3 regions of the Bradyrhizobium ingae genome follow, and region 1 is predicted to be linked to each of the others. Evidence: predicted binding sites of a transcription regulator. Region 1 holds the regulator's gene; each other region holds the start of a gene.
The links. The regulator PhoB, encoded in region 1, activates phosphate uptake and scavenging genes when phosphate is short. The targets are predictions, from matches to a motif close to TGTCATNNANCTGTCAT.
Positions count from the first base shown of each region.

Region 1 (9,523 bases):
CCTCTCCAAGGCCAGCGCGGACTGGAAGAGCAAGGTCGGCGAGGGCACGGCGGTCGAATGGCCGGTCGGCGTCGGCGCCAAGGGCAACGAAGGCGTGTCGGGCAACATCAGCCAGACCAAGAACTCGATCGGCTATGTCGAGTACGCCTATGCCAAGCAGAATAAGCTGACCTACACCGGCCTCGTCAACAAGGCCGGCAAGCCGGTGCAGCCGACGGTCGAGGCGTTCCAGGCGGCCGCTTCCAACGCCGATTGGTCCAAGGCGCCCGGCTACTACGTGATCCTGACCGACCAGCCCGGCGACAAGTCCTGGCCGATCACCGCGGCGACCTTCATCCTCATGCACAAGGATGCGACCGACAAGGCCGCCTCGCAGGAAGCCATCAAGTTCTTCCGCTGGGCGTTCAAGAACGGCGGCAAGGCGGCCGAGGAGCTCGACTACATCCCGATGCCCGACAGCGTCGTCCAGCTGATCGAGAAGACCTGGGCTGCTGAGATCAAGAGCTGATCGAAACGGCTCTCGTGTCCCGGATGCGGTGCGGCATGAAATGACGCACCGCTAAGCCGGGACCCGGTAGACCTTGATGCCCCGGATCAGCGTCGTGCCGCTTTCGCGTTGCGCCGCATCCGGGGCACGAGACCGACAATAAGCGTAAGTAAACTGGTACAGGGGATCGGCGTGGCAGAGATGGCCGTTCAGAGCGATATCGTCGACGACGCCGGACCGTATGATCGCGCCAAGGCCCTGAGCGCGTTCAAGCTCGGCGACGTGACCTTCTACTGGATCACGCGGCTCAGCGCGATCTCGGTGCTCCTGATCTTGGGAGGCATCATCCTGTCGCTGATCGTCGGTGCCTTCCCGGCGATGAAAGAATACGGCCTCTCCTTCCTGTGGACGCAGCGCTGGGCGCCGTCGGCCGATCCGCCGGTGCTCGGCGCGCTCGGGCCGATGTACGGCACGCTCGTCACCTCCTTCATTGCGATGCTGATCGCCATTCCCGTCGGACTCGGCATTGCGATCTTCCTCACCGAGCTCTGCCCGCAATGGCTGCGCCGCCCGATCGGCATGGCGGTCGAACTGCTCGCCGGCATTCCCTCGATCATCTACGGTATGTGGGGCTTCTTCGTGCTGGGCCCGTTCCTGGCCAACACTTTCCAGCCCTTCATGATCAAGCTGTTCGACGGCGTTCCGGTGCTGGGAGCGATCTTCGCCGGCCCACCATCCTATCTCAGCCTGTTCAACGCCTCGCTGATCCTCGCGATCATGGTGCTGCCCTTCATCACCTCGATCTCGGTCGACGTGTTCAAGACCGTGCCGCCGGTGCTCAAAGAGGCTGCCTACGGCGTCGGCTGCACCACCTGGGAGGTCGTGCGCAGCGTGGTGATCCCCTATACCCGCGTCGGCATTATCGGCGGCGTCATGCTGGCGCTGGGCCGCGCGCTTGGCGAGACCATGGCGGTGACCTTCATCATCGGCAACTCCTTCCGCATCTCGTCCTCGATCTTCGCGCCGGGCACCACGATCTCGGCGGCGATCGCATCCGAGTTCGCCGAGAGCGACGGCCTGCATCAGTCCGGCCTGATCCTGCTCGGCCTGCTTCTGTTCGTGTTGACGTTCTTCGTGCTCGCAGGCGCGCGGCTGATGCTGCTGCGGCTGGAAAAGAAGGCGGGGAACTAACATGAACCCGATCTATGCACGCCGCCGCCGCAAGGACATCGTCATCCGCGGTCTCTGCATCGGTGCCGCCGCCTTCGGCGTCACCTGGCTCGCGCTGATTCTGATCACGCTGCTCTACAACGGCCTCACCGGTCTGAACCTTCAGATCTTCGCCGCGGACACTCCGCCTCCGGGCTCGACCGAGGGCGGCCTGCGCAACGCCATCGTCGGCTCGATCATCATGACCGTGATCGGCGTCGGCATCGGCGCGCCGCTCGGCCTGTTCGCCGGCACCTATCTCGCCGAATACGGCCGCAACGACAAGCTGACCTCGGTGATCCGCTTCATCAACGACATCCTTTTGTCTGCGCCCTCGATCATCATCGGCTTGTTCATCTATGGCGCGGTGGTGGTGCCGATGCGCGGCTTCTCGGCAATCGCCGGCGCGCTGGCGCTCGCCGTCATCGTGATCCCGGTGGTGCTGCGCACGACCGAGGACATGCTGCTGCTGGTGCCGAACGCGCTGCGCGAAGCGGCTTCCGCGCTCGGCCTGCCGCGCTCGCTGGTGATCAAGCGGATCGCCTACCGCGCGGCGCGCTCCGGCCTCATCACCGGCGTGCTGCTGGCGACTGCCCGCGTCGCCGGCGAGACCGCGCCGCTGCTCTTCACCGCGCTCTCGAACCAGTTCTTCAGCCTCAGCCTGAACAAGACGATGGCGAACCTGCCGGTGACCATCAACAATTTCGTGCAGAGCCCCTACGCCTACTGGAAGCAGCTGGCCTGGAGTGGGGCGCTGCTGATCACCCTGACCGTGCTTGCCCTGAACATTGGCGCGCGCATTCTAGGCGCCGAGAGGACTGCAAAATGAGCGATCTGTCCGTTTCCGTAAGTTCCACAGGGCGTCAGGCCTCGCCGATACTGCCCGAGGCTCCGGCCAAGGTGACGGTGCGCAACCTCAATTTCTATTACGGCGAGCACCACGCGCTGAAGAACATCAACATGACGCTCGGCACCAACCGCGTCACGGCGTTCATCGGCCCGTCCGGCTGCGGCAAGTCGACCCTGCTGCGCATCTTCAACCGGATGTATGACCTCTATCCGGGCCAGCGCGCCACCGGTCAACTCATGCTCGACCAGACCAATATCCTCGACTCCAAGCTCGACCTCAACCTGCTGCGAGCCCGGGTCGGCATGGTGTTCCAGAAGCCGACGCCGTTCCCGATGACGATCTACGAGAACATTGCCTTCGGCATCCGCCTTTACGAGAAGATCTCCAAGTCGGAGATGGACGACCGGGTCGAGAAGGCGCTGCGCGGCGGCGCGCTGTGGAACGAGGTCAAGGACAAGCTCAACGCCTCCGGCCTGTCGCTCTCCGGCGGCCAGCAGCAGCGTCTCTGCATCGCCCGCACCGTGGCGGTCCGTCCCGAGGTGATCCTGTTCGACGAGCCGTGCTCGGCGCTCGATCCGATCTCGACCGCCAAGGTTGAGGAACTGATCCAGGAGCTTGCCGAGAACTACACGATCGCGATCGTCACCCACAACATGCAGCAGGCGGCGCGCGTCTCCGACAAGACCGCCTTCATGTATCTCGGCGAGTTGATCGAGTTCGACGAGACCAGCAAGATCTTCACGTCGCCCAGCGACCGGCGTACCCAAGACTACATCACCGGCCGCTTCGGCTGAGGAGACAGGAAATGGCTTCTGAACATACCGCAAAGGCCTTCGACACCGACCTGCAGGAGCTCACGCGGCTCGTTGCGGAGATGGGCGGCCTTGCCGAGCGCATGATCGTCGATTCCGTCGATGCGCTGATCCGCCGTGACGTCGCGCTCGGCCAGCGCGTGGTGGCGACCGACGCCGAGATCGACGCGCTGCAGAAGAAGATCGAGGAGCGCGCCGTGCTCACGATCGCGCGCCGCCAGCCGATGGCGGTCGACCTGCGCGAGATCGTCGGCGCCATGCGCGTCGCGACCGATCTGGAGCGGATCGGCGATCTCGCCAAGAACATGGGCAAGCGCGTGGCCGCGCTCGAGACCGATTTCCATCCGCTGAAGCTGTTCCGCGGCCTGGAACACATGACCGACCTCGTGCAGCAGCAGGTCAAGTCGGTCCTCGACGCCTATGCCGCGCATGACCTGCCGGCGGCGATGATGGTGTGGAAGGGCGACGAGGAAGTCGACGCGATCTGCACCTCGCTGTTCCGCGAGCTCCTCACCTACATGATGGAGGATCCGCGTAACATCTCGTTCTGCATCCACCTGATGTTCTGCGCCAAGAACATCGAGCGGATCGGCGATCATGCGACCAACATCGCCGAAACCGTCTTCTACATGATCGAAGGTCAGGCCATCGCGGACAAGCGTCCGAAGGGCGACATGACCACCTTCGCCACGACTGTGCCGAACACTTAAGGAGCGACGACGCCATGGGCGCACGCATTCTGGTTGTTGAGGACGAGGAAGCGCTGACCGAGCTGTTGCGCTACAACCTCGAAGGCGACGGCTACGATGTCGAGACGGTGATGCGCGGCGACGACGCCGACACCCGCCTCAAGGAGCACATTCCGGACCTGATCGTGCTCGACTGGATGCTGCCGGGGTTGTCCGGCATCGAGCTGTGCCGCCGCCTGCGCACCCGTCCCGACACCAAGCAGCTCCCGATCATCATGCTTACCGCACGCGGCGAAGAGAGCGAGCGGGTGAGGGGACTTGCGACCGGTGCGGACGACTACATCGTCAAGCCGTTCTCGGTGCCGGAGCTCTTGGCACGCGTGAAAGGCCTTTTGCGGCGTGCGAGCCCAGAGCGGCTTGCGTCCATCCTCGCCTATGGCGACATCGAGCTCGACCGCGAGAAGCGCCGCGTCGCGCGCTCCGGGCGGCCGATCGACCTCGGTCCGACCGAATATCGCCTCCTGGAGTTCTTCCTGGAGCATCCCGGCCGCGTGTTCTCGCGCGAGCAGCTGCTCGACAGTGTCTGGGGCCGCGACATCTATATCGACGAGCGCACCGTCGACGTCCACATCGGGCGCCTGCGCAAGCTGCTCAATCTCGGCCGCGAGCAGGACCCGATCCGCACCGTCCGCGGCGCCGGCTACGCGCTGGATGATCGGTTTGCGAAGGCGGAACAGACGTAAAAAAAACGCGCCGGATAGCGCGCTGACATTCCTCGACCAGGCGTCCCGGCCTTGCGCCGGGACGTTGTCGTTTGTGGCTGAGCTCAGCGCGTGCCCGGCTTGGCCGGTGCGCGGCGGCGGTCGGCGGCCGGCTGGTAGGCAACGCGCGAATGCTGCGCGCAATAGGGCAGGCCCGAGAGCGATTTGCCGCCGCAGAAGAAGAAATCCGGGCTCGAGGGATCGCCGACCGGCCAGTGGCAGGTCGCCTCGTTGAGCTCGAGCAGCGACAGGCGCTGGCTCATCGGAACGACGTTGTCGTAGGTGATCGGATCGGGCTCGACCTCGACCTCGAAGGCCTGGGCGAGGGCGGTGTTGCCGCGGGAGATCGGGCGGCTCACCCGCATCATGTGCTGTGCGGGGCGCGCCTTGCGCGGCCGGGGAGCCGCCGAGGACGGGCTCTTGGCGCGGCCGGACAGGCCCAGCCGGTGCACCTTGCCGATTACGGCGTTGCGCGTCACGTTCCCGAGCTCGGCAGCGATCTGGCTGGCCGAAAGCCCGGCTTCCCAGAGCTTTTTCAATTGCTCGACGCGATCGTCGGACCAGGTCAAAACCGTCATTGCACCCTTCCCCTCGCCGCGCACCCTCAATCCTTGGGGCCGCGTGGCGATGTCTAAGCTTCGAAAAACCCGTGCCATCAGAATCCCTTAAGGCTCGCCGGGCGCGAAAAACGCACCTGAACGTTACGCCGGTACAAGAGGACTCAGAGGATCAGAACTGCTGCACGAGATGTCGTATCTGACGGGGGAAACGCTACAATATGGCGTGACTCCCGCGCAAGAGTCTGCGGCTCCGCGTCCACATGTTCCGTCGCTAAAAGAACTTAAAATCGCCACCGCAAGACTACGGATCGCGTGCCTTGCAGGGCCTTCTGGCGGCATTGACAGCGGTTTTTCCAGGCATAAAATAGTGACACGTGCCGCCCTTAAAAGGCGGCACGTTTCGTTTTCCGGGCAGGTCAATGATGCGCTGCGCAAGGCAGTCTCGTGAGCCGGCCTCAACATCCAAGTGACCGCCATGAACAAGAGCGCCGCGACGCATCTGCTTCCCGTTTTCGCCAGGGCCGAGCTCGGCTTCGAGCGCGGCGAAGGCTGCTGGCTGGTCGCGACAAACGGGGAGCGCTATCTCGATTTTACATCGGGTGTCGCTGTGAATGCGCTGGGCCATGCGCACCCCGCCCTGGTCAAGGCTCTGCAGGAGCAGGCCACGAAGCTCTGGCACATGTCGAACCTGTTTCAGAGCCCGGATGGCGAGAAGCTCGCCATCCGGCTCTGCAACGAGAGCTTTGCGGACTTCGTGTTCTTCTGCAATTCCGGCGCCGAGGCGATGGAATGCGTGATCAAGGTGGTGCGCCGCTATCACGCCACCAAGGGCCATCCCGAGCGCTACCGCATGATCACCTTCGAGGGCGCCTTCCACGGCCGCACGCTGGCAACGCTCGCCGCCACGGGGTCCGCGAAATATCTCGAAGGCTTTGGTCCGCCGATGGACGGGTTCGACCAGGTGCCGCATGGCGATCTGGAAGCCGTCAAGAAGGCGATCGGCCCACAGACCGCGGGCATCCTGATCGAGCCGATCCAGGGCGAGGGCGGCGTGCGCTCGGCGCCTCCTGCCTTCTATCGCGCGCTGCGCCAGCTCTGCGACGAACATGGCTTGTTGCTCGCGTTCGACGAGGTGCAGACCGGAATGGGCCGCACCGGCGATCTCTTTGCGCATCGCCGCCTCGGCGTGACCCCGGACGTGATGTCGCTTGCGAAGGCACTCGGCGGCGGCTTTCCGATCGGCGCCTGCCTTGCGACGGCCGAGGCTGCTTCCGGCATGACGCCCGGTTCGCACGGCTCGACCTTCGGCGGCAATCCGCTCGCCGTATCGGCAGCGAACGCCGTGCTCGACGTCATGCTCAAGCCCGGCTTCTTCGATCACGTGCAGAAGATGTCGCTGCTGCTCAAACAGAAGCTCGCCGCCGTGATCGACCGTCACCCCGACGTCGTCAGCGAGGTGCGCGGCGAGGGGTTGTTGGTCGGCATCAAGGCCGTGGTGCCTTCTGGCGATCTCGTCACGGCGCTGCGCGAGGAAAAACTTCTGACTGTCGGCGCCGGCGACAATGTCGTGCGCTTCCTGCCGCCTCTGATCGTCACGGAAGCGGAGATCGAGGAGGGCGTCACACGGCTCGAGCGCGCCTGCACGGCGATTGAATCGAATCTCAAGGCACGGGCGGCAAGCTGATGAGCAAGACGCCCAAGCACTTTCTCGACATTAACGAGCTGCCGCTATCCGAGCTCAGGAGCATGCTCGCCGCCTCCTCCGCGATGAAGGCGAAGCAGAAGGCGCATCAGCCGGTCAAGCCACTCGAGGGCAAGACGCTGGCGATGATCTTCGAGCGCCCATCGACGCGGACGCGCGTGTCGTTCGATGTCGCCATGCGACAGCTCGGCGGCGAGCCCATCATGCTCACGGGTGCCGAGATGCAGCTCGGCCGCGGCGAGACCATCGCCGACACAGCGCGCGTGCTGTCGCGCTATGTCGATGCCATCATGATCCGCATCCTCAATCACGATGCGTTGCTCGAGCTTGCCGCGAACGCGACCGTGCCCGTCATCAACGGGCTGACGCGGCGCTCCCATCCCTGCCAGGTGATGGCCGACCTCATGACCTATGAGGAGCATCGCGGTCCGATCGAGGGCAAGACGGTGGCCTGGACCGGCGACGACAACAACGTGCTTGCCTCCTGGGCGCACGCCGCCGAGCGCTTCAAGTTCAACCTCAATATCGCGACCCCGCCGGAGCTCGCGCCGAAAAAGCCGATGCGCGATTGGGTCAAGGCGACGGGCGCCCCGATCATGCTCGGCACCGATCCGGAGGCGGCTGTCCGCGGCGCCGATTGCGTCGTCACCGATACCTGGGTCTCGATGGGGGACAAGGAAGGCGAGCACCGCCACAACGTGCTCAAGCCCTACCAGGTCAACGCCAAGCTGATGTCGCTCGCCAAGCCCGATGCGCTGTTCATGCACTGCCTGCCCGCCCATCGCGGCGAGGAGGTCACCGACGAGGTGATCGACGGTCCGCAGTCGGTCGTGTTCGACGAGGCCGAAAACCGCCTGCACGCGCAGAAGGGCATTCTGGCCTGGTGCTTTGACGCGGTGAAGTGATTGGTTGTCGTCCGGCGGACGATAGTGAGAAATCCGTGACGACGGCAGTATGGAGTTGCTTTCGCCTCATGTTCGGTCGTCGTCCCGGACAAGCGCAGCGAAGCGGAGCGCAGATCCGGGATCCACAGCCAACAGGGGTGGTTTGGTGACGACCCGGAGTTGTCATCTCGCGCCACAACACAATCCTGTGGTTATGGGCCCCGGGCTCGCGCTATGCGCGCCCCGGGGCAACACCGAATTTGCGGTATCGTTTGCGATCAAAACAGCGTCCGGGTTGGGTTGCCCCGCCCCCTTCCATTTCACCCCCTCCGACCCCAGATAGAGCGCCATGGTCTCCCAATCCCCTGATATCAAGGCCGGGCTCGAAAGCCCGGTTCGCGCGCCATCTTCCGTTCCCGTCGACGATGCAGTGCTGCCCTTTGAGGTCGATGCGCTCGACGTGCGCGGACGCCTGACCCGGCTTGGGCCCGAGCTCGACGATATCCTCACCAAGCATGATTACCCCGCGCCGGTCGGCAAGCTGCTCGGCGAGGCCATCGTGCTGACCACGCTGCTCGGCTCGGCGCTGAAATTCGAAGGCCGCTTCATCCTCCAGGCCCAGACGGACGGCCCGGTGTCGTTCCTGGTGGTCGACTTCAAGGCTCCCGACCGCCTGCGCGCCTATGCCCGCTATGACGCCTCGCGGCTTGGCGAGGCCAAGGACTCCGGCTCGCTGCTCGGCCGCGGCCATCTCGCCATGACAATCGACCAGGGCGCGGATATGAGCCGTTACCAGGGCCTCGTCGCACTCGACGGCGGCAGCCTGGAAGACGCCGCGCATGAATACTTCCTGCGCTCCGAGCAGATCCCGACGAAGGTGCGCCTCGCCGTCGGCGAGGAATGGCGCTCGAGCGACGGCGGCAAGCACCGCTGGCGCGCCGGCGGCCTCTTGATGCAATTCCTGCCGAAGGCGCCGGAGCGTGCGCGGCAGGCCGACCTGCATCCCGGCGACGCGCCCGAAGGCACCACGCCGCATACCGTTGCCGAGGACGATGCGTGGGCCGAAGCGCGCTCGCTGATCGGCACGGTGGAGGACGTCGAACTGATCGATCCCGATCTCTCAGGCGAGCGGCTGCTCTACCGCCTTTTTCACGAGCGCGGCGTGCGCGTGTTCAATCCGCAGAGCCTGAAAGCGCAATGCTCATGCTCGCGCGATGCGGTGGCGGCGATGCTGAAGAGCTTTTCGCCGGATGACCGTGCCGCGATGGTCAAGGAAGACAAGGTCGTCGTGACCTGCGAATTCTGCAGCTCGGTGTATCAATTCACGCCGCACGAGGCGGGCGTGGAGAACGCTTAGCGCCATTGCTTCCGTTTTGCGCAATTGACCGAAAAATACGTTGGAGGCGCGCGTGCTCGCTCGACGCAGGGCAATTATAGCGTGTATGGTTCCCTCGCCAATTGTGGGGTGGGGGATGGAATGCGGTTTACGTTGAGCGTGGTGGCGTTGTTGCTGTCGGCTGGGATCGCACAGGCGGAAAAGATCGTCGCTTCGGGACATCCGCTGATGCT
Region 1 covers NZ_JBVUBB010000015.1:100,323-109,845, reverse strand. The annotation lists gene pstS (phosphate ABC transporter substrate-binding protein PstS) at 1-508, shown strand, start outside; gene pstC (phosphate ABC transporter permease subunit PstC) at 689-1,678, shown strand; gene pstA (phosphate ABC transporter permease PstA) at 1,680-2,525, shown strand; gene pstB (phosphate ABC transporter ATP-binding protein PstB) at 2,522-3,340, shown strand; gene phoU (phosphate signaling complex protein PhoU) at 3,352-4,068, shown strand; gene phoB (phosphate regulon transcriptional regulator PhoB) at 4,083-4,790, shown strand; gene ACV1FX_RS21985 (GcrA family cell cycle regulator) at 4,874-5,386, opposite strand; gene ACV1FX_RS21980 (acetylornithine transaminase) at 5,844-7,052, shown strand; gene argF (ornithine carbamoyltransferase) at 7,052-7,975, shown strand; gene ACV1FX_RS21970 (Hsp33 family molecular chaperone) at 8,304-9,311, shown strand; gene ACV1FX_RS21965 (hypothetical protein) at 9,450-9,523, shown strand, end outside.

Region 2 (9,523 bases), on a different contig from region 1:
CCGACTTCATCAGGCCGGTCGGCGCGTTGAGAATGTGTTTTGGCGGCAGCAGCGAGCCCGCCTGCTTTGCGACCTGCATCGCCGTGCCGAAGGCGGTGTAGACGGCATTCGATTTCGGCGCGGTAGCGAGATAGACGACGGCTTGCGCGATCGCGAGCTCGCCCTCCGGATGGCCGAGAAAATCGAAGGCGTCCTTTGCCGCATTCGCAATGACGAGCGCCTGCGGGTCGGCGAGTCCGATGTCCTCGACCGCCATGCGCACGACACGGCGGGCCAGGAACAGCGGATCCTCGCCGGCATCGAGCATCCGGGCGAGATAATACAGCGCGGCATCGGGATCGGACCCGCGCACCGACTTATGCAGCGCCGAGATCAGGTTGTAGTGGCCGTCTGCGGACTTGTCGTAGATCGGCGCACGACGTTGCAGGATCTCCTGCAATTGCGCGGCGTCGAAGATCTCGTCCTTGCGCGCGGCGCGCCAGACTTCCTCGGCAAGCGTCAGCGACGCCCGGCCGTCGCCGTCTGCCATGCGCACAAGCACCGCACGCGCCTCCGCATCGAGCGGCAGTTTTCGACCCTCGACCTCCTCGGCATGCACGAACAGCTTCTCGATCGCGGCGGCATCGAGCGAGCGAAACACCAGCACGCGCGCGCGAGAGAGCAACGCCGCGTTGAGCTCGAACGACGGATTCTCGGTCGTGGCACCGACCATGACCACCGTGCCGTCTTCCATCACCGGCAGGAAAGAATCCTGCTGCGCGCGGTTGAAGCGATGCACCTCGTCGACGAACAGCAGCGTGCCCTTGCCCATCTCGCGGCGGGCGCGCGCGGCATCGAACGCCTTTTTCAGGTCGGCGACGCCGGAGAATACCGCGGATATCTGCTCGAAATGCAGGTCAGTGGCATCCGCGAGCAGCCGCGCCACGGTCGTCTTGCCGGTGCCGGGCGGCCCCCAGAACACCAGCGAGCCGAGGGTGCGCGTCTCCAGCATGCGCGTCAGCGCGCCGTCAGCGCCGAGGATGTGGTCCTGGCCGACGACCTCCGACAGCGCACGCGGGCGCAGGCGGTCCGGCAGCGGATGCGGGGCATCGTGATCGAGCCCCGCCGCCGCAAAGAGCGTTGGCGTCTCCTGTGGTCGCTTCGCGCTCATCCGCCGAGCGTGACGTTGATCTGCTGACCGCCGCGCACCAGCGTGATGCGCCAGAGCCGCGCCGAAGCACCCGCCAGCTTCTCCAGATCGCCGGTCTTGCCGATCTTCTGGTTGTTGACCGAGAGGATGATGTCGCCTTTCTGGAAGCCGACGCCTGCGGCCGTGGTGTCGTCGCCGATCTCGGTGATCACGACGCCTTCGGTGTCACCATCGAGATGCAATTCGTCGGCGACCGCCGGCGTGATGGACGAGATCTTCGCGCCCTGGAACGGCGAGCGCGCCGTGATCACGATCTCATTGCGGCCGGTGTCAGGCGCGGTCTCGAGCTGTACCGTGAGCTTGACCGGCTTGCCGGCGCGCTGCACGTCGAGCTGTGCAGTACCGCCGATCGGACGGGTGGCGAGGCGGTAGTCGAAGGCGTTGAGATCATCGACCGGCTGCCCGTCGATCGCGACGATCAGGTCGGAAGATTTCAGGCCGGCTTTCGCGGCAGGCCCATTGGGCACGACGCTTGCGACCAGTGCGCCGGTCGGCGAGCGCAGGCCGAGGCTCTCCGCGATGTCGGGCGTCACCCCCTGGAGCCGCGCGCCGAGCCACGGACGCTTCACCGCCTTGCCGCCGCTCTTGGCGGAGGCAACCACGACCCGTACCATGTTGGCAGGGATCGCAAAGCCGATGCCCTGCGAGCCGCCTGAGCGCGAATAGATCGCGGTGTTGATGCCAGCGAGCTTGCCGTTCATGTCGACCAGCGCACCGCCGGAATTGCCGGGATTGATCGCTGCATCGGTCTGGATGAAGAATTGATAATCGGTGATGCCGACCTGCGTGCGCGCGAGTGCCGAGATGATACCGTGGGTCACGGTCTGGCCGACGCCGAAGGGGTTGCCGATCGCGAGCACGACGTCGCCGACCATCAGCTCATCGGAATTGGTGAAGTCGAGGGTGGGAAATTTCTCCTTGGTATCCTTCAGGCGCAGCACCGCGAGATCGGTACGGGAGTCCTTCAGCAGGATTTCGGCCTCGAACTCCCGCTTGTCCGAGAGCGACACCTTCACCTGGTCGGCGCCCTCGATGACGTGGACATTGGTGACGACAAGACCCGAGGGATCGACGATGACGCCGGAACCGAGCGAGCGCTGCATCTGCTCGGGCTGCTGGCCCGGCACGCCGAAGAAGCGGCGGAAAATCGGGTCATCCAGCAGCGGATTGCGGTTCTGCACCACCTTGGCGGCGTAGACGTTGACCACTGCCGGCTGCACCCGCTGCACGATCGGTGCATAGGACAGCTTGATCTCCGCCGGAGACGACGGGACGCGACGGTCCTGCGCGACGGCAGGATCGAGGCTGCCCAGAAGGGTCACGCAGCTTGCGGCAATAGCAGTGGTACGGATCAATCGAAACATTCCTACCTCTCGGAAAAGACGCCGGAATATAGGCATGTTCGACCGCCAATAGAAGGGCGGCAGCCGCCAATATTCGCTCCCTTTTCTCCCTGCTCCGGCGTGCAAGTCCTGCGTGAGCAACGGCTATTTTGCCGCTCCCGCGGGATTGGCATGACGCCCATCATCCTCCAGAGTGGAGGTAGACACGATTCGGTTGGTGCGAATTTGCATCAGTAGGAACCAGTAAACCGTGACGTGTATCGTCGCGGAGCAGTCATCAAGCGCTCTTACGACTCTCCGTGGTGAGTGGGGATGTTGATCAGCAAGGGAGTGGATGACGTGAGCAGGACCAGATTCACAAGCGCTGCGCTCGGCCTCGCCGGTGCGCTGGTGGCCTCGCAAGGCCATGCGCAATCGGCAAACAGCAGCGAACAGGAGATCGCGCTTCTGAAGCAGCAATTGAAGCTGCTCGAGCAGAAGCTCGACAAGCTGCAAAGTCAGACCGCAGCGGCCACGGCGAAGGCCAAGTCGGAGGCGAAGGCCGAGGCGAGAACCGAAGCGAAGGCTGCGGTTGCCAACGCGCAAGCCGCCATTCCGGTCAAGGGCCCGGTAGCTCCATCCGGTGTCGTCGTGACCATGCCGAACAATCGGCCGACGATCTGCACCGCGGACGAACAGAACTGCGTCGCGATCACGAGCCGGGTGCACTGGGACGTCGGCGGCTATGACTACCGTCCCAACACCGCGGCAACTGTGCCGCAGAAGCTCGACAGCGGCGAAAACGTCCGCCGCGCGCGTATCGGCCTCACCGGCAAATTCCTCAGCGACTGGAATTTTGCGCTGGTCTACGATTTCGGCGGCACATCGGACGGGTTTGGTGGTGCGGCTCCCGGATCGCTGCCGGGCGGCGGCGTGTCCGGCGTCGAAAACGCCTATCTGAGCTACACGGGACTAAAGCCCTTCGGCGGCAAGATGGCGATCGAGGGCGGCATCATGGACATCCCCTATACGCTCGACGAGGCCACGAGCTCGAACGACATCCTGTTCATGGAGCGCGCCTCGTCCGGCGTCATCGCAACCAACATCGCCGCTGGCGACTTCCGCTCGACGATGGGCACGCGCTGGTGGAATGACGTGTTCTGGGCCGGCGCCTATGTCACGGGTCCGGCCACGGGCGCAATTCATTCCGCATCGAGCGCGGCGCCAGCCGGCACCAGCGAGCAATATGGCGCGGTGGCCCGCGTCGCCGGCCAGCTCGTCAGCGGCAAGGACTACTCGGTGCATCTCGGCGCCGATGCGCAATGGTTGATCCAGCCGCCGCGCAACATGATCACGGGCGCGCAGACGCTGACGCTGAGCGATCGACCGGAGCTGCGCATCGATCCGACGACGCTGATATCGACCGGCGCGATCGCCAATGCTTCGGGCGCGCAGGTCTACAGCATGGAGGCCGCGGCGACGTATGGACCGCTGATCCTGCAGGGCGAGTATTTCTGGTACAACGTCGATCGCAGCGCGAATACCGGCTTGCCGCCGATCGGCGCGCCGAGCCTGCACTTCCAGGGCGGCTATGCGCAGGCCGGTTACGTCTTGACCGGCGAGAACCACGCCTACAATTCCTCGACCGCCTCCTATGGCGGCATCAAGCCGGCACATCCTTTCTCGCTCGACGGCGGCGGCTGGGGTGCGTGGGAGATCGCAGGGCGGTTCTCGACGATCGACCTCAACAATCAGCTAGCGACCGCAACCGGCATCGCCGGTGGACGGCAGAACGTCTACACACTGGCGCTCAACTGGTACGTCAACGGCAACGTCCGCTTCATGCTCGATTACCTGCATGGCACGGTGTCCAGGCAGGCCTCGCCGGTCTCGACGGCGGATGTCGGCTCGAAGTTCGACGCGGTCGCCATGCGCACGCAGTTCGCGTTCTGACGCGAACCGATCCGGGAGCGGCGCAGCCGCTCCCGGATATCTCTTACGCCGCGCGCTTCGGCTTCCTCACGACCACCGGCGGCGGCGCGCAGGACAGCCGCGCCTGGTGGCTCTCACCCCAGGCTTTCAGAATATCGATCACCGGCCGCAGGCTCTCGCCGAGCTCCGAGAGACAATATTCAACCCGCGGCGGCACTTCCGCGTAGACCTTGCGGATGACGAGCTTGTCCTCCTCCAGCGCGCGAAGCTGTTTTGTCAGCATGCGCTGGGTGATGCCGGGCATCAGGCGGCGCAATTCGCCGAAGCGCTGCGTGCCGCTCTGGAGGTGATAGAGGATCACGCCCTTCCATTTGCCGTCGATCAGGTCCAGCGTGGCCTCGACCGAGCAGCCCGGACGCCGGGCAAAATTGCGCCGTTTCATGCGTGTTTTCCCGATAGTATCCAAACAGGGACTATATCCCCGTTTTGACAGTACTTGCAAAACCGGAGCCGCCCGGACACTTAACCCGAAAGGCGATCTCACCATCTGATGGAGACTTGAGACATGAAAGCCGTCGGCTACAAAAAATCGCTTCCGATCGAGGAGCAGGACTCCCTGATCGACTTCGAAACGGCAAAGCCGGAGCCGAAGGGGCGCGACATCCGCGTCGCGGTCAAGGCGGTCTCGGCCAATCCGGTCGACTACAAGGTGCGCAAGCGCGCCGCCCCGCCCGAAGGCGAGGTCAAGATTTTGGGCTATGACGCCGCCGGCGTGGTCGATGCGGTTGGGCCCGATGTCACGCTGTTCAAGGCGGGCGACGAGGTGTTTTATGCGGGCTCGATCCTGCGCCAGGGCACCAATGCCGAATTCCATCTGGTCGACGAGCGCATCGTCGGCCGCAAGCCAGGATCGCTCTCGTTCGCGCAGGCTGCGGCCCTTCCCCTCACCTCCATCACCGCGTGGGAGTTGCTGTTCGATCGGCTCGGCGCCGTGCCCGGCAAGAGCGTCGATCCGCGCACCCTCCTGATTACGGGCGGCGCCGGCGGCGTCGGTTCGATCCTGATCCAGCTTGCGCGCCGCCTCACCGGCCTCACGGTGCTCGCGACCGCGACGCGGCCGGAGTCGCAGAAATGGTGCCTCGATCTTGGCGCGCATGCGGTGATCGATCACGGCAAGCCGATCAAGGAGCAGATCGAGAAACTCAAGCTGCCACCGGTCGGGCTGGCGGCAAGCCTCACCTTCACCGACCAGCACTACAAGGCGATTGCCGAAATCATGGCACCGCAGGGCAGGTTCGGCCTGATCGACGATCCTCCTGAATTCACCATGAGCGTGTTCAAGGGCAAGGCGATCTCGGTGCATTGGGAATCGATGTTCACACGCTCCTCCTTCCAGACACCTGACATGATCGCGCAACACCACCTGCTCAATGACGTCGCCGATCTCATCGACAAGGGCGTGCTGCGCACCACACTTGGCCAAACCTTTGGCACGATCAACGCCGCCAACCTCAAGCGCGCGCATGCGCTGCTCGAAAGCGGCAAGTCACGCGGCAAGATCGTGCTCGAGGGGTGGTAGGTCAATCGGCCGCTTTCAAGTGGCCGGTCCACCCTGCTACGATGTGTCCTCGGTCGGATTGACCGAGGACATGCAGGGATTGGGCTGAATGAACATCTGGACGAAAAGAACGGTTTTGGCGGCGGCACTTGCTGCGGTCTCGCTGGCAAGTTGTACCTCACTCGCGCTCGCCGACGGCTATCCCGACAGGGCGCTGCAATTGACTGTCCCGTATCCTCCGGGTGGAGCCTCCGACGTCGTCGGCCGCATCATCGGCAGTGAGCTCGAGACACGCCTCGGCAAGCCCGTGATCATCCTCAACCGTCCGGGCGGAGGCACCACCATCGCCGCCAAGGAGATCGCACGTGCGGCCCCTGACGGTTATAATATCTTCTTCAGCTCGAACTCGACGTTCACGCTGCCGGCGGCCGTCAAGGAGAGCGTGCCTTACGACAGCGCCAAAGATTTCGAACCGCTGGGACAGGTCGGCAAGATCACGCTCGTGCTCGTCACCTACCGCGACAACCCGATCCAGGACGTGGCCGCGCTCGTCGCCGAGGCGAAGGCCAATCCGGACAAGCTGTCGCTCGCATCCTTCGGCGTTGCCACCGTTTCGCATTTCGCCGGCGAGTTGTTCAAGGCCAGCGCGGGGATCAAGATGGTCCACCTGCCCTACAAGGGCAGTGCGCCCGCGATGAATGACCTGATGGGCAAGCACATCCAGTACCATGTCGACACCGTGATCGCGGTCAAGCCGCAGATCGAGGCCGGCACCGTCAAGGTGCTCGCGGTGTTTTCGGGCAAGCGGACACCGTTCCTGCCTGACGTGCCAACCTTGGCCGAGCTGGGCTATCCCAATATCGACTTCGCCTCCTGGGGCGCCGTGGTCGCCCCCAAAGGCCTGCCAACGGCGGTTCGCGACAAGCTGACAGCGGCGCTGGAGGACACCATGCAAAACCCGGCGGTCCTCGACCGCTTCGCCAAGGTCGGCTTCGAACCCGGCTTCTCGCGCTTCAGCGACTGGCCCGGCTCCGTCGGCAAGGAGATCGGCGAGATGAAGGAGCTCGCGGAGAAGGCCGGGATCAAGGACGAGTAGTTGCGACAGCCGCCGTTTCACGGCCGATTGGCCAAGAGTTGTCAGTGAGACGTGTGGCTCCGGGAGGCCGGGTCCTGCCGAGTGGCGGAAGCGTTCCAACACTTCCGCCACTCGGCAACATCAAGGCCGCAATCATCGGGGTAGAGGCTTCAATCCGCTGCGGGCGGCGGTTTCGCGTCAGGCGACATTGTCGCCCGCTCGATAAAGCCCTTGGCGAGGGCATGATAGATGCCCTCCTCGCAGATCAATCGCGAGGTGGCGTGCGCAATCAACGCAGCCGCCATCAGCGGCACCACCATGGTGTGATTGTCGGTCATCTCGGTGACGATGACGAAGGCGGTAATCGGCGCCTGAACGACGCCAGCAAAATACGAAACCATGCCGAGCAACATGATCGCGCCGAGCGGTGCATCGTGGAAGAGCCCGGCGATATTGCTGCCGAGCCCCGCCCCAACGGCGAGCGACGGCGAAAAAATGCCGCCCGGTATGCCGCTGATCGAGGCAAAGGTGGTGGCGAGCAGCTTGAGAATGCCGAAGTCCTGGGGTAGCGGCGAACCAAGCTCCAGGGCCGTCTTCACCTGCTCATAGCCCGTGCCATAGATGGTATCGCCGGATACGAGACCGCAGATCGCGACGGCAAATCCGCAGGCGAACGCAAACCACAACGGATGGCCCTTGATTGCGCGCCCGACGGGATTGGCAAAGCCGCGTGCCATGGCGATGACGATGCGGCTGAACAAGCCACCGGCCAGACCGCCCACGACGCCGCAAACCGGCACGCTCAGCCAGTCCGCTCCACGGGCGAGCGACATCGCGCTGCTGCCGAAATAGGCATAGTTCCCCATCAATGCCAGCGAGGTCAGTCCGGCGGCGATCACAGCGGCGATGATGAGACTGCTGGTTCGAGTCTCGAAGGCACGGCTCATCTCCTCGATCCCGAAGACGATTCCCGCCAGCGGCGTATTGAAGGCTGCTGCAACGCCGGCAGCCGCACCAGCCAAAATCAAGCCCGGCTGGCGGCGCGGCGACATCCGTCCGAGCGCGAACATGATGGAGGCACCGACCTGAACGGTTGGACCTTCGCGGCCGACAGAGGCGCCGCACAACAGCCCGAACAGCGTGAGAATCATCTTGCCGATCGCGATGCGGATCGAGACCAGCCGCTCCCGTGCGGTCTGGTTGGTGAGATGGCGGGCGGCGATGGCCTGCGGAATTCCGCTCCCTTGCGCGTTTGGAAACAGCCTGATGGTGAGAAACGCCGACAGCATGAAGCCGAGCGGGATCACCGCCAGGACTGCGTAGCGCGACTTCGCCAGCAACAAGGCGAAGGCATGCTGTGCCAGATCGCCGAGGTGTGCCAATGCGACCGCCGCCGCTCCGACCACGATGCCCCCGAGCAGAAAGATCGCCCGGCGTCGCCAGCGGGCGGAAGTGAGCTTGACGAGCCTCTTGTTCCGGGTGGACAGAGCCCAATTCATGCAACTGAGGTTTAGTCGGTCGCCACGCGAAAGCAAACTGCCGCGTACCGCCCGCGCTCTCATTTCACCTGAGCGGCCGTCTGGAGCGCCTTCCAATCGAATTTTTCGGCGAGCGCCAGCCCCTCCTCCTCGGTGAGACCGTCGAAGGAGAGATTGAACAGCGCGTCCTTGCCGAGCGCCACGATGAGCGAGCCTGACTTCTGCGGGTTGTTGTAGTTCTTGAGCACCTGCATGCCGTGCATGGTTGCGGTCATGACATGACCGTCCGCCGTCTGAATGTTCATTCCACTCTGGATCGGGGCCAGGGCACCGGTTGCGGTCTGGCCGACCATGACCGCGGCCTGTAGATGCGCCGAACCGCGCGTGTATTCGCGCGTCGCCGTGGTCATGCTCGTATCGGACATCTGCATCGACATGCCGTCCGGCTTCTTGCCTTCCCATCCGGCAAGGTCGACCAAAAGCGGCAGCAGCCGCTGAAATGGCTGGTCGGCGCGCGACGGCGAAAACGGCCACAGGATTGCCAGTGCAACGAAGAAACAAAAAACCTTGAATCGCGACTGAAACATTCTCTTCTCCCGGTTGGGCTACCCGGCGAGCATAGCAACCCTTCGTTGCACCAGAAAGACCTCACACAGGCGGCACGCCCTCAACGAACATCAGTCGTCGCTCCAGAGCCGTCTGCCGAAGCTTGAGCGCCTCCGCATATTCCGGAGACGCGTACCATTCCCGCGCGCGGGCCATCGAGGGAAACTCGACGATGATGATGGTCTTCGGTGGTGGCCCGCCCTCCACCACGTCTGCGGCGCCGCCCCGCGCGAGGTAGCGGCCGCCATATTGCGCGATGGTCGTCGCCGCGAGCGTGCGATAGGCCTCCATTGTGTCCTGGTCGCGCGCCTCGACCTCGGGGATTACGTACGCTGGCATTCGCGCGGACCCTTGGTTTTGAGC
Region 2 covers NZ_JBVUBB010000003.1:391,697-401,219, reverse strand. The annotation lists gene ACV1FX_RS06935 (replication-associated recombination protein A) at 1-1,150, opposite strand, end outside; gene ACV1FX_RS06930 (DegQ family serine endoprotease) at 1,147-2,553, opposite strand; gene ACV1FX_RS06925 (OprO/OprP family phosphate-selective porin) at 2,872-4,464, shown strand; gene ACV1FX_RS06920 (winged helix-turn-helix transcriptional regulator) at 4,508-4,885, opposite strand; gene ACV1FX_RS06915 (zinc-binding alcohol dehydrogenase family protein) at 5,009-6,022, shown strand; gene ACV1FX_RS06910 (Bug family tripartite tricarboxylate transporter substrate binding protein) at 6,111-7,097, shown strand; gene ACV1FX_RS06905 (chloride channel protein) at 7,247-8,575, opposite strand; gene ACV1FX_RS06900 (hypothetical protein) at 8,635-9,141, opposite strand; gene ACV1FX_RS06895 (DUF1330 domain-containing protein) at 9,203-9,499, opposite strand.
Region 2: the regulator PhoB is predicted to act here: its motif matches at 2,794-2,810, upstream of ACV1FX_RS06925 (OprO/OprP family phosphate-selective porin).

Region 3 (9,523 bases), on a different contig from region 1:
GCAGCCGAGATGCCGGCAACGCCGATGCAGAGGAGAACGCCTGGAATCAGCGCCACAATGCGGCTGGCGGTGGTCGCCGGTCTTGCGCCGGCCGGAGAGGATGCTTCGTTCTGGGCCACTCAGATCTCCCGAAGGAGAAGATTTTATGCGCGCGAAGGCGCTAGAGGGCAATATATTTTCAATTTTGGCCAGCGGAAGCAAGTAATGTCCTTAAAGACAATTCTCCTGCGCGCACAAGCGCGCCGCGTCCCAAAGGGCGGCGATCGAACAGACTGCAGGTGGAGCGGAACGGATGCCCGGATGGATTAGAAAATCAGGCCCTTGGCGAGCGCGGCTACGCGACTGAAGCCGTCAAAAACGCCCGGCTCGAAGAAAGCGGCCCGGGCGAGCACGATCGCCCCGACCAGCGACCAGAACAGGCCGGTGCCGGTCCACAACAGATATTTGGAGGCGCGCGACTGCGGCCGGTCGTCCCTTCCCGGGGCCAGTCGCTCGCCAAAAGGCTCGTAATTTGCGCGTTCCATCGCGAGGCCAATCCACCAAATTATGGAGGAAATGTCGTCGTTTCCGCCTCTCTCGGCAATGAAACTGATTGGCTTTTTTCAGCCCCGCGGGGGAAATTTCTTCCGCATAGAGGGATTTTGGCGACATCTTTCGTCTTCGGCGGCGTCTGCCCAAGCCCGCAGCCCGGTTTGGCAGTAAAGTGCGACGATCGCGTTTGTCGCTTTCGCCGGTCTTGATACCGTTCATGAACGTAGAACTGCCGCGCCAACACCTCGACCTTGCCTCCGCAATCGCCGAGGGCGACATCCGTTGTCTCCTGATGGTGCTCGTTCACATGACCGGCGACGAGCGCTGGCTCGCCGCGCCACATTTACCGAAGCGCGACATCCGCCTCATCCCGGATCCCGAGGCCGGCGTGCCGCGCGAAGTGCAGGACGAAATCCGTGCCGCCGTAGTCGAGCTCTTTGCCAATGGCCATCCAACACCGGTGATCACCGATCCCGGCGAGGAACTGCTTCTGAAGATGATGCGTGCCTGCCTCGGCGAGAATGTCGCGTCGGAATATGCGCCCTTGATGCGCGAGGAGATGGGTTTTGTGCCGCGCGAGGTGCGCTGGAGCAGACGTCCGTCCGACACGCAATTGGCGAAGCAGCAGGTGCTGATCGTCGGCGCCGGCGTCTGCGCCATCGCGCTTGGCGTGGCGCTCGGCCACCTTGGAATCCCCTACACCATCGTCGAGAAGAATGCCGAGCTCGGCGGCACCTGGTGGATCAATCGCTATCCCGGCTGCGGCGTCGACACGCCGAATCATTTCTATTCCTACTCCTTCGGCACGCGCAACGAATGGACGCGCTATTTCTGCCAGCGCGAAGAGTTGCTCGATTACCTCAAGAAGGTCGCCGACTAGTTCGGCCTGCGCAAGCATCTGCGGCTGAACACGCAACTGACCTCGTCGCGATGGGACGAGGGCAAGCGCCGCTGGATCTCGACGCTGAGAACGAGCAGCGGCGAGGAAACGCTCGAGTCAACGGCACTTGTCAGCGCGGTCGGCCAGCTCAACGATCCCTCCCGTGCCCGCTTCAAGGGCGAGGAGAATTTCAAGGGCGGGATCCTCCATTCGGCGCTGTGGCAGGACGACATCAACATCGACGGCAAGCATGTCGCGGTGATCGGCACCGGCGCAACCGCGATGCAGCTCGTGCCGTCGATCGCGCCGCGCGTCGCTTCCGTCACCGTCTACCAGCGCTCCGCGCAATGGGCGCGACCGGTGAAGGGCTATTTCGATCCAATTACAGAGGGAGCGCGCTGGCTGCTCGCGCACCTGCCGTTCTATGTGCAATGGTACCGCTTCAACATGTTCTGGCGTTATGGCGACGGGCTGTTGCCATTCCTGCGCAAGGATCCTGCCTGGCCGCATCCAGAGCGCGCAGTCAACAAGGGCAATGACCGGCATCGCCAGGAGTTGACGGACTTCATCCTCTCCGAACTGCAGGACCGCCCAGACCTGGCGGCCAAATGCGTGCCAACCTATCCGCCTTACGGCAAGCGCATCCTGCTCGACAACAACTGGTTCAAGACGCTGACGCGCGGCAACGTCGAGCTGGTCACCGACGCGATCGATCATGTCGATCGCGACGGCATCGTGACATCCGACGGCGAGAAACGCGCGGCCGACATCATCGTGGTCGCGACCGGCTTCAAGGTCACTGAGATGGCGGCACGCCTCGACATCATGGGTCGCAACGGCAAGACTCTCCGCGACGCCTGGGCGGGCGACAATCCGACTGCATTTCTCGGCCTCACCGTCCCCGGATTCCCGAACTTCTTCTGCATGCTGGGCCCGAACTCCGGACCGGCACACGGCGGCAGCGTGATCTTCCAGTCGGAATGCCAGAGCCGCTACATCTCGGCCTGTCTTGTCGAGATGATGGAGAACGGTGTCGCCGCCATCGACGTCCGTCAGGATGTGCACGACAATTACATCCGGAAGGTCGATACCGAGCACGAGGCGATGATCTGGACCCATCCGGGCATGACCACCTACTACCGCAATTCAAACGGCCGGGTGTTCTCAGCGATGCCGCGGCGGTTCGTGGACTACTGGCGGATGACGCACGATCCCGATCTCGGCGGCTATCGCCTGACGAAGGCGTGAACCTGACGGCGCTCGGGGTCGGCGGCGACCTGCGATGCGGAGGCTTGCGACGTCGGTGTCTGCAAAACGGGTCCTGGCGGCGTTGGCGCGACACCGACGCCGTCGACCGCGCTGATCCTCGGCGCCTGCGGCTTCGGCTGGCGAACGAGAAACGCCGGGGGCTGCGACGACCGCTTCGATGATCGAACGTACGGTTCCAACTTCAAATAGTTGGCACGGCGTTTTCGCGAGATGAGATCGCGCGTGCCGAATCCGGCGGCGAACGATATCGCGACGATCGAGATCAGGATGAGAACGTCAAGCATTCGAACCGTTCCGTTCGAGGAGGCGGATCGTACCTATGAATGCCAGTAACCTAACCCCGATGTGACGATTTCGGGGAAATTTAGCGACTATGTGAACGGATTCGTGATCACAAGATTTTTCTCGCGCGCCGAGGAACTTTTGCCAAAGGCGTGAAAAGAGCAAATTACCTGAGTACAACCCTGAAGCACCACGCTGATTGCCGTGTGATCCATCAGGCCCGACATCATGGCACCTAAGCGGCCATGTTATTGTCGACCGGCGAGAACGGCAGACCGAGACTCTCCGCCACCGCCTTGTTGGTGATACGACCCTGATAGACATTGAGGCCGTTGCGCAAATGGAGGTTCTCCAGCACCGCGGCAAAGCCCTTGTCCGCGAGCATCAACCCGAATGGCAACGTGGCATTGTTCAGCGCCTGGCTCGATGTGACCGGCACCGCGCCCGGCATGTTCGCGACACAGTAGTGCACGACGCCGTCGACATCATAGGTCGGTTCGGCATGGGTCGTCGGATGCGAGGTCTCGAAGCAGCCACCCTGGTCGATCGCAACATCGACCAGCACGGCGCCCGGTCGCATCGACTTGAGCATCGCGCGCGTAACCAGTTTCGGGGCGCTCGCACCGGGCACCAGCACAGCGCCGATCACGACATCGGCGGAAAACACCTCGTCCTCGACGGACTCGATCGTGGAGAAGCGCGTGCGCACGCGCCCAAGAAATATGTCGTCCAACTCGCGCAGACGCGGAATGGAGCGATCGATCACGGTGACCTCTGCACCAAGACCCGCCGCCATGCGTGCCGCCTGGGTCCCGACGACCCCGCCGCCGAGCACGACGACCCGCGCCGGCAGCACGCCGGGTACGCCGCCGAGCAACACACCACGTCCGCCTGCCGAACGCTTGAGCGCGGCGCCAGCCGCCTCGATTGCGAGACGTCCGGCAACTTCGCTCATCGGCGCGAGCAGAGGGAGGTGGCCGCCCGCGTCAGTGACGGTTTCATAGGCAATGGCGGTGCAGCCGGAAGCGAGCAGCCCCTTGGTCTGCGCAGGATCCGGTGCGAGGTGAAGATATGTAAAGAGGATCTGGTTCTCGCGAAGCTGTGTCCACTCGCTCTGCTGCGGTTCTTTCACCTTCACGATCATCTCGGACTCGGCGAATATATCTCGCGCGCTACCCGCAATCGCCGCACCCGCCTTGCGGTAGACTTCGTCGGAGGCGCCGATGCCTTCGCCCGCGCCGGTCTCGACCCAGACCTCATGTCCGGCCGCGGCATATTCGCGAACAGCGCCCGGGGTGAGCCCGACGCGATATTCCTGGACCTTGATCTCCTTGGGAACACCAACGCGCATGGCGAGCTCCTTGTCTTAACGTCTTGATTTTCCTCCTCATGTTAACGGTCAGGCTGGTTTGGTTTCGTGCAAATATCAGCTAGTTTCGACGCCCGAACGCCGGTTTCCGGCGCCAATTGTCCCTTCCACGCTGGAAACGAAACTTTGGCCCTCGACCGAAAAGATCTCGCCATCCTCGCGGAACTCACCACCAATGCGCGAGCCAGTCATACCGAGCTCGCCAACAAGATCGGCCTGTCAAGCACGGCGCTGGCGCGACGGCAAAAGGCTCTGGAGGATGACGGTTATATCCACGGCTACCAGGCCGCGCTCGATCTCGGACAATTCGGCCTGACCACGACGGTGTTGGTACGGATCGCGCTGGAGAGTCAGAGCGAGGAGGCGCTGAAGGCTTTCGAGGCCGAGGTGGTGAAATGCCCCTCCGTCGTGCGCTGCTTCTTGATGTCAGGCACCGACGACTACATCCTGATCGTGCTCGCGCGCGACATCCAGGATTTTGAGCGCATCCACCGCACCGAGCTGTCGCGCTTGCCTCGCGTCGCTCGGGTGCAATCAAGCTTCGCCCTGCGCGAAGTCGTCAACCGCGCGGTACCGACCGTCGTGTTCGGCGAAGTGAAGCGCTAGCACGAGCCTCTCGCTCCTCGCCTCCTCCCGTTGTCTCGAGTGCTCTCAAGCCGGCGGCATGCAGGATCGCGATACCTCCTTGCTTGAATATCGCAGACAATCAACGCGATCCGTTAAACGCACGAACGAATACTTCCAAACCGCCGCGGCGATACAGCTCATGAGCTGCATCACGCAATCGCGCGAATCTTCTTTCGACCATTTGCTGGCTGATGTATCGTGCCGGAGAGCCGCTCCCGTGATGTGCCGAAATCGCGGCAGTTATTGGCGGCCTTTGTGCCTACGGCGGGCAGCGCAACTTTCATCATTTCAGATACTGCGACCGTGACGACCAGCTCGGAACGGCACGAATTTTTGTTGCCATCACCTCGGAAGGAGGACATCCCATGCATTTTTGCCTCACCGGACAATATACGCCACGCGCTCTCAACGCCATTTTGGAGAACCCCGCGACTGATCGCCAGGAGGCGGCGAGAAAACTCATCGAAGCGGCCGGCGGAAAGCTGATCTCGATGTATAGCGTTGCGGCCGACGGGCCCGGCGTTCTGGTGATATTCGACGTTCCCGATCCGAGTGCGGCTCCGGCCATATCCGGCCTGACCGTCACCGCCGGCACCCTGCAGAACGTAAAGCTCACTCGACTGTTCACGCAGGATGAGATCAAGCAGGTGCGGCAGAACGCAGCCAAGCTGCGCTCCTCCTATAGCCCGCCGGGCAGCTAAAATCTGAACCAGATGCGAAGCCGCCGCTCCACCGTCGCGAGCGGCGGCGCGCTCACTGCCGACGCGCCCCGCCCACCTCTCGTCGAATGAAGGAGAGGCCGCGTCGCGGCCTCCGCACCAGGCGCCCGTCATCCAGCTCTCCTGTCATCTAATTGTCATCGAATGTGCCGAGACCTGTTGGCCTCGCAGATTCGGGACCCATCATGGACTATTTCAAGCGCTTCAACTTCCTGTTCGCAGCTCCGGTGTTCGATGCCGACGATCTAGAGGGCATCCGCTTCAACCAGATCATCGAGGAGATCCAGCGCTCCGGCTTCGAGGTCGTGAGAGCCCGCAAGCTCGAGGATGCGGAGATCGCGGTGCAGACAGACGCCGCAATCGGCTGCATGGTGGTCGACTGGGGCAAGAAGGGGCTGGAGGGCAAGACCGCCGCCCTGATCAACCTGATGCGGCGCCGCGGCCTCGACTTCCCGATCATTCTGCTGATTCGCCGCAAGCGGTTCGAGGATCTGCCGGTCGAGGTGCTCGACTTCATCGATGGCTACGTCTTCCTCTCCGAGGAGACGCCGCCCTTCATCGCAAAGAACCTGATCAGCCGGCTGAAGCAATATGCCGAGACGCTCAAGACGCCGTTCTTCGGCGCGTTGGTCGACTATGCCGAGGAAGGCAACCAGCTCTGGACGTGCCCCGGCCACAATGGCGGCATGTTCTATAGCCGCAGCCCGATCGGCCGTGTCTTCGTCGAGCATCTCGGCGAGTCCGTGTTCCGCGACGATCTCGACAATTCCGTGCTCGATCTCGGCGATCTCCTCACCCATGAGGGACCGGCGCTGAGAGCGCAGAAGGAGGCAGCCCAGATCTTCGGCGCGGAAAAGACCTATTTCGTGCTCAACGGCACCTCGACCTCCAACAAGGTTGCGCTCGGTGCGCTCGTCACCGACGGCGATCTCGTGCTGTTCGACCGCAACAATCACAAGGCCGCGCATCACGGCGCACTGATGATCAACGGCGGCATACCGGTCTACGTGCCGACCATTCGCAACGCGTGGGGCCTGATCGGACCGATGCGCTGGGAGGCGCTCGACGAGAAGACGCTGCGCGAAGCGATCCGCAACCACCCGCTGGTCAGCGATCGCGACGCCTGGCGCAAGGAGCGTCCGTTCCGCGTCGCCGTCGTCGAGCAGTGCACCTATGACGGCACCATCCACAGTGCCGAAATGATCCTGAATCGCATCGGCCATCTCTGCGACTACATCCTGTTCGACGAGGCCTGGGCCGGCTTTATGAAATTCCATCCGCTCTATGCCGGGCGCTTCGCCATGGGCTTGTCGGGGCTGACGCCGGACGCGCCGGGCATCATCGCGACGCAATCGACCCACAAGCAACTCGCGAGCTTCTCGCAGGCATCCCAGATCCACATCAGGGATCGTCACATCCGCGGCCAGAAGCGGCGCGTCGAGCACCGCCGCTTCAACGAGAGCTTCATGCAGCACGCCTCGACCTCGCCGTTCTATCCGTTGTTCGCTTCCCTCGACGTGGGCGCGCAAATGATGAAGGGTCGCTCGGGCGAAGTGCTGTGGGACGATACGATCCGCCTCGGCATCGAGCTGCGCAAGAAGATCCGCGCGATGCGCCGCGAGTTCGAGGAGAAGGAACAGAACGTCGAGCGGCGCTGGTTCTTCGAACCGTTCGTTCCGGATCGCGTCGCCATTGCCGACGTGAGCCGGCCGGGTGCGGCGCACAACGTCGCCTGGGAGACGCTATCGACCGACGAGCTAGCGACCAATCCCGCGCTTTGGCAACTCGGCCCCGACAGCAACTGGCATGGCTTCCCCGGCGTGACCGAGGGCTTTGCCATGACCGATCCGAACAAGTTGACGCTGCTGACGCCAGGCTTCGACCGCGCCACCGGCACGTACGCCGAGCACGGCATCCCCGCTCCCGTCGTCGCGCAGTATTTGCGCGAAAACCGTATCGTTGCCGAGAAGAACGACCTCAACTCCCTGCTCTTCCTGTTGACGCCGGGCGTCGAGGCGAGCAAGGCGGGCACGCTGATCTCGGGGCTGGTCGCGTTCAAGAAACTGCACGACGACAATGCACTGCTGGCGGACGCCATTCCCGAATTCTATCAGCGCCGGCAGGCGCGCTATGCCGGCGTGCGGCTGCGTGATCTCTGCGCGGAGATGCACCGCTTCTTCCGCAAGGCCGACGTCAGTGCGCTCCAGGCGCGGCAGTTCCTGCCCGAGCACCTCCCGGAGATCGCGCTATCGCCGCGCGACGCCGCACGCCGCCTGATCCGCAACGATGTCGACTATCTGCCGATCGAGGCCATCGCCGGCCGCATCGCGACGACACCCTTCGTGGTCTATCCGCCCGGCATCGCCACCATCGTGCCCGGTGAACGCCTCACCGAACGCGCAAAACCCATGATCGATTATCTCAGGATGTTCGAGACCTGCTTCAACACGTTTCCGGGCTTCGACGTCGAAATCCAGGGTGTCTACAAGGAGGTCGACGCCGCCGGCCGGATCGGGCTCTACACTTACGTCGTCGCCGAGTAGCGATCGATGAATGGAGCAGGCCTGATGCGCGAGGATGACGACCCGGTCTTGGTCCGACCCTCGCGCGATGCCGATGTCGAGGCGATGCTGGCGATCTACCGCCATCACGTCCGCCACGGCGTGGCGAAGGACATCGAGGGCACCGGCGCGCCCGAACCCGACGATCTGCGCGACCGGCGCAAGAACCTGAGGCAGACGCGCCTGCCCCACCTGGTCGCGACCTGGCGCGGCGAGGTGATCGGCTACGCCTATGCCGTGCTGTTTCGCAAACGTCCCGCCTATCGCTACACCGCCAAGCACTCGATCTACGTGCATCACGACCATCTCGGTCGCGGTGTCGGACGCCTGCTGCTTCAGGGGTTGGTCGACGCGTGCGCCGCGGCGGGCTTCCGCCAGATGATCGGCTATATCGACGCGGACAATGCGCCTTCGTTGGCACTGCACGAAAAATTCGGCTTTGCCCGGGTTGGGCTATTGTCCGGGGTCGCCTACCGCCATGGCCGCTGGTCCGATACCGTCATGGTCCAGCGATCGCTGGGCGCCGGCGCGACCGCACCGCCGCCCACGTCAATCCTCAGCCGCTGAACGCTGCCGAACCTCCGCCTCACGACGGAAAATCGGCCGCCCTCACATGGATGCGATCCGCATGCAGGGACCAGTGATGCAACGCCTGGTCCTTGCAGAATCTCAGCTTGGCCTGCTCGGTCGCCTCGCTTTCGCAGGAAGCGTCGATTTCCAGGGTTCCCTGGCAGACCTCACTCTGCCGGCCGTACTCACCGAGCACGTCCTTCATGAACCTGACGACATAGCGTGACATGGGACCTCCTGCTGCCCCGGCGGCACTCTAATCCCATTTTGCATTTTCATGGGAAGGAGATTTTGACCGGGATCAAACTGATCGTCGGGGATTCCACCTCGATCTGTCAGCCGCCCCGCCCTATCCCGGCGTGATTCCAAACGTCTTCCGGAAGCGCTCGGCGTAATGCGGCCAGACCTCGGCATTGATGATGCGGGGCGGCCGCTTGCCGTCAAGTGCATCCAGCACCTGCTCGGCGGCGATGCGTCCCATGTTCTGGCGGGCCTCGCGGGTCACGCCCGCGGTGTGCGGGCTCGCCAACACGTTGTCGAACTGAAGCAGCGGATGCTCGGGCGGCGGCGGCTCCTTGGACCAGACATCGAGGCCGGCGCCGGCGATGCGCTGGTCGCGCAGCGCCTGCAGCAGCGCGTCCTCGTCATGGATGAACCCGCGCGCGGTGGTGACGAAATAGGCATGCGGCTGCATCAGCGAAAATTCGCGCACGCC
Region 3 covers NZ_JBVUBB010000003.1:110,186-119,708, reverse strand. The annotation lists gene ACV1FX_RS05580 (YeiH family protein) at 1-119, opposite strand, end outside; gene ACV1FX_RS05575 (hypothetical protein) at 306-524, opposite strand; gene ACV1FX_RS05570 (NAD(P)-binding protein) at 749-1,411, shown strand; gene ACV1FX_RS05565 (hypothetical protein) at 1,529-1,663, opposite strand; gene ACV1FX_RS05560 (flavin-containing monooxygenase) at 1,670-2,659, shown strand; gene ACV1FX_RS05555 (hypothetical protein) at 2,638-2,964, opposite strand; gene ald (alanine dehydrogenase) at 3,198-4,313, opposite strand; gene ACV1FX_RS05545 (Lrp/AsnC family transcriptional regulator) at 4,458-4,937, shown strand; gene ACV1FX_RS05540 (hypothetical protein) at 5,108-5,329, opposite strand; gene ACV1FX_RS05535 (GYD domain-containing protein) at 5,324-5,659, shown strand; gene ACV1FX_RS05530 (Orn/Lys/Arg family decarboxylase) at 5,863-8,220, shown strand; gene ACV1FX_RS05525 (GNAT family N-acetyltransferase) at 8,245-8,805, shown strand; gene ACV1FX_RS05520 (hypothetical protein) at 8,825-9,037, opposite strand; gene ACV1FX_RS05515 (hydroxyacid dehydrogenase) at 9,158-9,523, opposite strand, start outside.
Region 3: the regulator PhoB is predicted to act here: its motif matches at 5,802-5,818, upstream of ACV1FX_RS05530 (Orn/Lys/Arg family decarboxylase).